Regions from separate parts of the Alteromonas sp. G4i35 genome, predicted to be linked through region 2. Evidence: predicted binding sites of a transcription regulator. Region 2 holds the regulator's gene; the other holds the start of a gene.
The links. The regulator LexA, encoded in region 2, represses DNA repair genes until DNA is damaged. The targets are predictions, from matches to a motif close to TACTGTATNNNNATACAGTA.

Region 1 (5,134 bases), on a different contig from region 2:
AAGGAGAAATGTTATGAAACGTTCACTTATTTCTATGATTGTTGCTACAACTTTGACTACAGCTGCATATGCAGGTGACATGGACACAGACAACAAATGGGAGAAAGGTGCCAAAGACGCATGGATTGATGGCAAAGCAGAGGCAACGCTGTTGTTCAATGGTAACCTTGATTCATTCGACATTAACACTGACGTTAAAAACGGTAATGTCGTTCTTACTGGTAAGGTTGAGAACTCTGTTGATAGAAAGCTAGCGGAAGAGCTAGTAGCGAATATTGACGGTGTAACGTCTGTAGACAACAAGCTAACGGTTGTTTCTGACAAAGATATGGAAGGCGACATGTCAGATGACATGGAAGATACTGTTGACGAAGGCACAAGCGAGTTAACTGACGCCAAAATCGCCACAGTAATCAAAACCCGTCTTCTTATGGATACCGATATTTCAGGTTTCGACATCGATGTTGACGTAGAAAACGGTGTAGTAACACTGACTGGCGACGTTGATTCTGATGCTGAGCGTGATCTAGCTGTGGAAATTGCCAAGAATGCATCTGACGTAAAAGATGTTGAAAGCAACCTTCGTGTAGTTACTGAAACTGCGATGAACTAATATCATTGTTGCTTTATACAAAAAAGGGGCCTCGGCCCCTTTTTTTGGTCACGTTTTACAGAGCTTTCCAAATCGCAATAAACAAAGGAAGCACAGCTGCTAATATTTGTCAGGAGAACTTATTCACCATTCTCCACCTTTTTTCCATTTAGTATCATCCTACGTGCTCTAGCATCCGAGTGGCGTATCATATCGTTAATAAGCGACGTCTCAGGCATATTCTTCCAGTATTTTTTGGGCATTGAACTTAACATTGCCTTTGTTTTTACGCGGGCAGGATTAAATATATTTGCATAATACGTAAGCCAGTATTTTTCAATTCTGTCATCATTTGGAATGATACTAGGGTCAGGATTATCTTCCAAAACAAGTGTTTTAGTATTCCAATGCGCAGCTCGATAAGGGGTAAGTATTGACCAACACATATTTTTAAAACGAGTCTGAAAAAAATCGAGCTTCATTTCCAAGCTGAAGTGTTCTGGTTCATACCACGCAATAAAATGCTCTTGTCCGTCAACTACGACTTCTCGAAATCTCAAAAAAGCACTTATCTTATATGCATCGCGTTTTACTGCTTTAGCCAGCATGGTGAGACGCAACACATCTTCGTCAGTTTTTAAGTGAATAAGGTTTCTGTTTTCGAAAACTACTCGCCATAAAACGCGGTAACATAAAGCGAAACGATCGGGGGCTTGGTGGCATAACGCATACTTCAACAGCGTTAAAACTGATCTGGGAATTCTGTAATTCGTTTGGCTTTCACCAATAGCGTTGGCCGAATCGGTCACGGCAAACAAGTCGTCTTGGTTAGATTGCGAAGTTTGCCATGTAACGTTCTCGGGAGGTATGTGTTGGGCTAGACATTCTCTCGATGCTTTTCGCCATTCGTCGTATCCGGGCACTGATGAAATTGTTACTTTTTTCATTGTGGTACCAATTAGATTAAGCGCTGAACAATTCAAACTGTTTTGGTTGTTTAAATTGCTGTTCAAAGTTACTGCTATCGAGCAAATGGATAGCGGGGGAATAATCACTAACAGTAATGAACGGTTTTAATTTTTGTAAGGGCAAACGCATTTTTGTGAGATCGAACCAGCTAAGCTTTGTGTAACGTCGAATAGCCAGAATTTTTTGTACTGTGCGTGCTCCCAGTCCAGGAACTCGCAATAAAAGTAGCTTGTCAGCTTTGTTTAAATCGATGGGAAATATGTGGCGATTGCGTAGCGCCCACGCAAGCTTGGGGTCGTGCTCCATATCTAGCATGTCGTTGTGTACGATTTCATCTAAACCAAATCCATAAAAGCGCAGGAGCCAATCGGCCTGATAAAGTCGGTGTTCACGGATAAGTGGCGCCGGTTTAAGAGGCAAGACTTCAGACGCATCTGGGATAGGCGAAAATGCAGAATAGTAAACGCGCCGCAATTTTTGTTGACCATACAGTTTGACACTCGTGCCAAGGATAACTTTATCATTTGAGTCATCGGCTCCTATGATCATCTGAGTGGACTGTCCGCCAGGAGCAAAGCGAGGTGGGCGTTTACCCGAGAAGGTTTTATCTACTTTGTGTTCATTTATTTTGTTTTTCAATGTATTCATTGAACCGTGAATTTCACCAAGGTCTTTTTCCGGGGCGTATTTGTTCAACGAATTTTGTGTCGGCATTTCGATGTTTATACTTAGCCTATCGGCATATAAGCCAGCTTCAGCCTGTAGTTCAGGAGATGCATTCGGAATGGTCTTAAGATGAATGTACCCTTTAAATCCGTGATCAATGCGAAGAGACTTCGCGATGCGTACCATGCTCTCCATAGTCAGGTCGGGAGAGCCGACAATACCGGAACTTAAAAATAATCCCTCAATGTAGTTACGCTTATAAAAATTAAGCGTTAAATCAACCGTTTCTTTAACGGTAAAACGCGCTCGTTGAACGTTGCTAGACACCCTATTGATGCAGTAATGGCAATCGTATATGCAATAGTTGGTCATTAGGATCTTAAGTAATGATACGCATCGACCATCAGGGGTAAAGCTGTGACATATCCCTGACCCTCCTGTGAGCGATCCTATTCCTTTTTTGTCAGTTTTACCTGCTTTTCGTTTACCGGCGGAGCCACTTGCGCAAGAAGCGTCATACTTAGCGGCATCTGAAAGAATTTCGAGTTTTTGAATGAGTTTGTCATGCATCGCAAATGGTCACTTTCTCTAGGCAAATGTACGTGGTAGACGGTCTGAAAAAAAACAAGATTCCATACCAGTACTTTGCTTGTTGTGGTATATCTCAATACTGTATAAGTGTACAGTATTGAGGGAAGTGAGTTTATTAAATTTGAAAGGAAAATTTTATCTTGCTGTGTGTAGAAAGTACCTTATACAACTTTAGTATAAGTTTTGGGTTGATCTAAATTACTGAAAAATAAAGATTAACTATATGGTGCGGAAGGTGCATATGGTTAAGTAGATATGAGTGAATTACTTGATGTATTGAATAGACGAAAGTTTGTATTGTCAGGCAGAAAACATCTGCTGCAACGTGAAAGCTAGAAACTTAAATAGTCGAATGACTCAATACATTGGTGATAAATACTTCTAATTAAGTGGATTGTAGCGAGCTTATCGATACAAGTGCAAAATCGTTCAAGGAGTGGGGCATGAACTTTTTAAAGTGGGTTTATTCAGGCTTAGTGGTATCAGCAATCATTGTTATAGTCGGTGTAATTGGGCAAGGAAAGCTATCCGTAAGCCAAGCATCAGCTGATGACGAACAGCGCCCCGTTCACATGGATATTCAAAAAGTACAGCGCAACTTCTCATTGGTAGAATTTGATTTGTCGAAAAAGGCACATCTATTGAGAAAAACGCGTCTAGAGCACTACATTGCACAGGCTAAGCAAGCCGATTTAAGAGGTTGGAAATTTAAGCGTGATGAGTTTGTTGAGCGCGCCGAAAATATTCTAAATCATCATCTTACTCAATACGCGAATGATGTTAGTCAAGATGCGGAAACTTATACCGCTCAAGCAATCTAATACAAAGGCTATACATGAAAACGCGCCTTACATTCTTGCAATGTAGGGCGCGTTTTTCGTTTGAGTGTTTTCCAAATTTATTCCGACAGCGCAGAAATATAAGCTCTTACCACTTTTTCAACAAAGGCCTGACAATCTTTGGCCGTGGTTGGGTCATATTCACCATGGTTGGTAATATTGTTCGACAATACGCGAATACCTAAAAAGGGAACGTGGTAGGCATGTGCAATCTGCGCTGCAGAAGCGGTTTCCATTTCTTCCACACTCGTTCCCATATTCTTATGGAGCCATGCTATTCGATCTAACTCGTTATTCCAAAAGTTACCGCTGCCAATCGTTCCTTTAACGACGTTCCCGCGTTTGTACTGCTTGGATAGCGATAGAGCTAGGTTGATGAGCTGTTTGTCTCCTAAATAAAAACGCAACTTTTCTGCGTCCTTAGCGCTACTCCCTTCTCCCGCGCTGCCTTCTGACGCCATAAGATCCATCGGCAGCCAATTAAACGGTTGAGAACCTTCTCCTTGAGCCAGCTTGGGCGTTTTAAAATTGGATGCATTAATACTGCGTTCGCCAAGAACAATATCACCAACTTTTAAGGAAGGATCGTGGCCACCTGATGTTCCCTGATTGATGATAAGGCGAGGGTGGTATCTCTCTATGCCAATAGCGGTGGCGGCCGCAGTATTTTCTAAACCCTTACCGGTTTTAGCTACCACAATGGGGTACCCGTTTAGTGTCCCTTTATAGAATACGGCATTACCTGAATACTCTGTTGAAGTGTTATCCAAAAGCGCAGCAAAGTATTCAGCTTCAATGGGCATGGGGCCTTGAATCATTATTGGCTGTAATGGAGCGTTCTGTGAAGCTACTTCTACACGCTTCATGGTGTGTACGTGCTGTGTATTTGCCCATACGCTATGAGTGAAAAGTGCCAAGAGCGTTATAATTGCTGAAAAACGTGTGTAGCGATTGAAAATGAGCTGCATATCTATCCTTATTTTTGTCGTTGTTGTCCCGAGGAGTGTTAACGAATTCTCGTTGTTTGGTTGGATATGTTTTTTGTAATTTTGATAATGACTTAGTTGAGTGTTCTTATTATAAGCGTCAGCTTACCACTGCTTTAGTAAATTACAGGCAAAAAAAAGCGAAGCATTTGCTTCGCTTTAATAGTGTATTCGTTGCTATTCGACTTCTACGATTTTAAGGGTATTGGTCGCGCCCACTTTTTCCATTTCATCGCCGTAAGTCAGGATGATACTGTCGCCGCTTTTCACTAATCCTTTCTCTTTAAGTGATGCAATAACATCGTACTTCAATTTGCCAGGTTCACTGTTTGAAGAGTCAAAGAAAACCGGCTTAACGCCGCGGCAAAGCGCCATTGTGTTAAGCGTTGATTCGTGACGAGACATCGCAATAATTGGCAGAGATGTAGTAATGCGAGACATTAACGTTGGTGTAGTTCCACTTTCAGTTAAACCTACAATCGCTTTAACAC
Region 2 (5,134 bases):
GCTGGAATTGACGTTATTGATGGCGCTGTTCGCTATGGCGAAGATAACAACGGCGATGATATTTACGATGTAGGTGTATACTTTAATAATCTAACAGCGTTTGCCAGCGGAAATCATACTGGCCTTGCGCTTTCAGATATCGATGCGATATCCGTACCTCCTGTAGTGAATCAGCCTTATTACTATGCCTATGAGACTGTCTATACCACAGATGAAGTCACCGTTGAGCCTGGCTACTATCATGATTCAGATACTCCCGACTCAGAGCTGGTGATTTCGTTTCGCTGGTATGTAAATGGTGTAGTCCTTGACGATGTTAATGGTACCACGCTGCCACCTTACAGCGCAGTCTTCGGTGATGAAGTTAAAGTTACCATGGTGGTGTCAGACGGTATTAACGTTGTTGAATCCCAGCCTACTTTCGTTGAGATCGGCAATTCTCCTATGACGCTCACTGCATCGAATATGCCTGAAGTAGTAACTGCGGGCGGATACGTAGAGTTTACCGTATCGATGAGTGACCCAGACAGAGTTGACGATGACGTCGCGGGAGAGCTTATTTCAGCGCCTCCCGGTGCTTCGTTAAATGCGGAAGGTCTGATGACCTGGAATGTACCTGCGAATCAACTTTTCAACGCTCAAACTTATATGTTTAGTTTCGCTAGCTTAGACGGAACTGAATCCCAACAAACGCTCGAAATCACTTCTTATGCGGACAAGGCCCCGGCTTATGCTCGTACTACTGTGATGACACCAATTTATAATCACGGCTTTGCTATTGCTTCGACCAATGGTGTAAGTGAACTTATCACGGTAAATGCTCGCAACGTGGGCGGATTTTCGCTAGAAGGCAATACGCTTAAAAATACCTATGTGTATCCGTATAAACTGCCAACTAAAGGCGAAATTAGAAGCGTGCATACCCAAGATGTTGATGGTGACAATAATGATGAAATCTACCTTCTTACTCAACAGGGATTGTCTGTAATAAAAGACCGCGAAAGTAACGCAGAAGCGGTGTTTATTATTGAAGATAGTATTATTTCTGGCTTATTTTACGACATCAATGGTGACGGAGTTGATGAAGTTGCTTATTTATATGGGAGCGAATATTACAATGCGACTTCTATTGCCATTGTAGATGTTCGCACAGGTGAGCAGTTGCAACAGTACGATATTGACGGCGTCAATAACCTTGCTTTTGGTAACGTAGATGATGACGCATCGATAGAAATGGTAACGAACAATGGTTATGTATTTGATATCGAAAGCGGTGCCAACCAATGGCTATACGGTAGCGGGTTCAGCGACGCATTTGTTGTGCTGGGTGATATGAATAACGATGGTGTAGATGAAATCATCGGTGCCGATAGTTGGAATGATATCTCAATCTACTCAGCAGTATCGAAAAGCAGTTTGGCAACGGCGGAACATGGAGACATTTGTGATATCGCCTATAGTAAAGAAAGCCCAGCTACAGAAGGAATAGTGGTTGTCTCCGAGTGTCAGTGGGGACAAGTTAGAGGTTTTGCATTAGAAGCGGGACAAATCTCTGAGCAGTGGGCTCTTAACCACAACACTTACAGTGGCATGTCACTTCTCATTGACGATTTAGACAATGACAATGTGGACGACATTATTTGGACTGGTGATAATCAAATTTTAGTAGCGCAACAAGATGCCAACGGTGAATATGCCTTGTCAGATATAAAAGGTGCGCCGCGCGCGAGTAGATATCATGCCGCGGGTTGGGCACCTTATGGCGATAATGATGAAAGAGCCGTCTTTGTTAGCGATACAAGTAGTTACGAATCATCTATTCAGATTTTATCGGTAGATAAAGAGGATAACTTTGCGATAAGTGCTGAGGTTGGCGAAGATGTCTATAACTATAGCAAACCGGTCGTTACAGACTACAACAATGACGGTGTGGGTGAGTTACTAATAGGGGCACTGGATTATAGTTCGTCGTTTAATGTCGTGAGACTTACAGATAACGCTATTCAGTGGACACTGAACAATAATCAGAATAGTGAAATTTCGTTTATTGAAGCCATTGACGTAAATAACGACAGTTACGCCGATGCAGTTATTATTGAGAACAATCGACTTAAAGCGTTTGATATCGAGAATCAGGTGCTTATCGACTCAATCATTAACGATTTTTCAATTAATGCGCTTGCTGCCTCTGAAAAAGACGGTGTGCATTATTTTGCTGTTGGGGGCTATAGTTCGCTCAAGCTCTATAAAATGCAGGATGGTGAATTTGTTGGATTGAATGAATTGGAAACCAATTGTGACCAATTGCTCACGGTAAATTTTGATAGTGATAGCGAACTTGAATTTGCGTGTTTAAATAGAAACTACAACACCATCAATGTTTATGACGTGGCGAGCGATGCATTAGAACTCAAAGACGCTATAGCACCGTCATTCTACCCTCAGTATATAGCGGCTGTTCCAACGACGTCGTCTAATCAGTCGATTCTCGCTATCTACCAGCCTAACGAGAATGACTATTCGTACAATTATTATGACAGCATCGCATATCGCGTGGTTGAGGTTGATAATAAAGGCAATGTGGTGTGGCAAAGCCCTGGACTTGGGCTCGATAATGTTGAAGGCATGCGCACACGTCAAAATAGTGATGGGGAGCTGGAGTTACAAATTAGTAACCCGAACATGGCTCTTCTCGTAAAATAAGAGGAAAGCACTTGTCGTAGGCTATTGCAGATCGCAAAAGACGCGGCAAGTGCTTGTTATTTAGTTTTAGGTGTATATACTTACAGGAACTGTATGAACAGACAGGTCTTTTATGCGCCCACTCACAGCTCGACAAACCGAAGTTTTAGAACTTATTAAAACAACCATGTTAGAAACGGGAATGCCGCCTACTCGTGCGGAAATAGCCCGTCAGCTTGGCTTTCGTTCTGCTAATGCAGCAGAGGAACATTTGAAAGCATTGGCGCGTAAAGGCGTGATTGAAATTTTGCCTGGTACGTCTCGTGGCATTAAGCTCAATATCCCTCTTGATAACGACGCACAAGAAGAAGAAGGCCTACCGTTAATTGGGCGTGTTGCAGCCGGTGAGCCGATCTTGGCGCAAGAGCATGTTGAATCGCACTACAAAGTCGATCCTGCACTGTTTCAACCCCATGCCGACTTTTTGCTACGCGTTAACGGTATGAGCATGAAAGACATTGGTATTTTAGACGGTGATCTTCTCGCTGTTCATCGCACCACTGATGTACACAACGGTCAGGTGGTTGTGGCGCGTGTAGATGAAGACGTCACCGTAAAGCGTCTAGAGAAACGCGGGCGTGAAGTATTGCTTCATGCTGAGAATGATGAGTTTGCACCAATAAAAGTTGATTTGGCGACTGAACATTTTGCGATAGAAGGCATTGCGGTGGGTGTGATCAGAAACGCTGACTGGATGTAGTATTTTAGCTTGTTTGTATAAAAGCGGCGCGTTAGCCGCTTTTTTTATGTCTTTTGTTCCTGTTTTTTTCCTCAATCTGCCAACTTAGGTTTTATCCTGCCCAGCAAACCTGTTGGTTTTCTGCGCGCTTATTTTTATCATTACTCACGTTATTCTTTCTATGAATGCTTCAAGTATTTTCCATTTTTTATTTTGAATTTTGTTTGAAATCGACATTGAGTAATCGATTACTTATTGATTTCTTAACTAGTTAGTCGAGCATTTACTTTAACCCCGTGTTCAAAATGCCTGTTTGATTCCAAGGGCATCTCACAGCAATGGCTTTCTCTTTTTGCACGTGAAATCCCCCGCGACCATTTTAGTAAATGATTAAAAATTAACCACTTCGTTAAATTTTTAATAGAAAAGACTAGACGGCACGACATTATTGCGCAATTCTTATACAGAGATTAACAAAATAATAACAATGGCTCTAAATTTGTTTTACAAGTTGAGGTTATGGGTCAATCGTTCGCAAACCATTTGGTAGGGCATCGCGCAAATTAATCAGCGTCTTTGACCACGCCATTACGGAGGTGCTGAGTGAAACAACTAACGACCGTTTTCGTAAAATGGTGTTCTAGTATACCAATTTTGCTTTTTTCCCCTTTGCTTTTTGCGCAAGAAGCAAGCGAAGAAGCCTCTTCGCTTAATTTGAGACGCGGTGCTACCGACATCAGTGGGCAGGTATACGACCTCCATATGTTGATGTTCTTCATTTGTGTAGGTATCGCGGTTGTAGTTTTTGGCGTGATGTTCGCCTCAATGTATCTACATAGAAAGTCCCGTGGCGCCAAGCCAGCTAATTTTCACGAAAACGTGAAGGTTGAAATTGCTTGGACCGTTATTCCTTTCCTTATTCTTATCTTCATGGCGGTACCCGCAGCGAATACTCTAATTGCTATGGAAGACACGTCTGAGCCTGACATGACGGTGTTAGTAACAGGCTCTCAATGGAAATGGCATTACAAGTACATGGATAGCGATGTAGAGTTTTATTCTTTACTCGCCACTCAGCGCGAGCAAATAGAGAACAAATTCCAGAAAACAGATAACTACCTGCTTGAAGTTGACCGCCCTCTGGTTATTCCCACAGGTAAAAAAGTACGTTTTCTTATTACTTCTGACGACGTTATCCACTCTTGGTGGGTTCCTGACTTTGCCGTGAAAAAAGATGCCAACCCCGGCTTTATTAACGAGTCTTGGGCCAAGGTGAATGAGCCGGGTATTTATCGCGGACAGTGCGCAGAGCTTTGTGGTAAAGACCACGGCTATATGCCGGTTGTGGTAATTGCTAAAGAACCCGCCGAGTTTGAAAAGTGGATGGGCGAACAAGAAGAGATTGTTCGTAAAGCAAAAGAAGAAGAGCAGCGTCTACTTTCTATGAATATGTCTATGGATGAACTGATGAAAGAGGGCGAGCGAGTATACAACGCAACGTGCGCTGCTTGCCATATGCCAAATGGTGAAGGTTTACCTGGCGTGTTCCCGGCATTAAAAGGCAGCAAGATGGCACTAGAAGATCAGCAAGGTCACATTGACATCGTGCTGCATGGAAAGTCAGGAACAGCCATGCAAGCGTTTGGAAAAATGCTAAGTCTTAAGGAAATTGCCGCCGTAGTCACTTACGAGCGAAATGCCTGGGGCAATAAA

Region 1: a site for LexA is predicted at 2,896-2,915, ahead of ACFI6L_RS09440 (putative DNA modification/repair radical SAM protein). Genes of this name have one in related genera too.

The regions. Positions count from the first base shown of each region.
Region 1 covers NZ_JBHNZD010000012.1:74,926-80,059, reverse strand. The annotation lists gene ACFI6L_RS09450 (BON domain-containing protein) at 14-613, shown strand; gene ACFI6L_RS09445 (TIGR03915 family putative DNA repair protein) at 733-1,539, opposite strand; gene ACFI6L_RS09440 (putative DNA modification/repair radical SAM protein) at 1,556-2,797, opposite strand; gene ACFI6L_RS09435 (hypothetical protein) at 3,262-3,639, shown strand; gene ACFI6L_RS09430 (5'-methylthioadenosine/S-adenosylhomocysteine nucleosidase) at 3,717-4,625, opposite strand; gene pyk (pyruvate kinase) at 4,821-5,134, opposite strand, start outside.
Region 2 covers NZ_JBHNZD010000009.1:123,620-128,753, forward strand. The annotation lists gene ACFI6L_RS07460 (COG1470 family protein) at 1-2,703, shown strand, start outside; gene lexA (transcriptional repressor LexA) at 2,816-3,442, shown strand; gene coxB (cytochrome c oxidase subunit II) at 4,025-5,134, shown strand, end outside.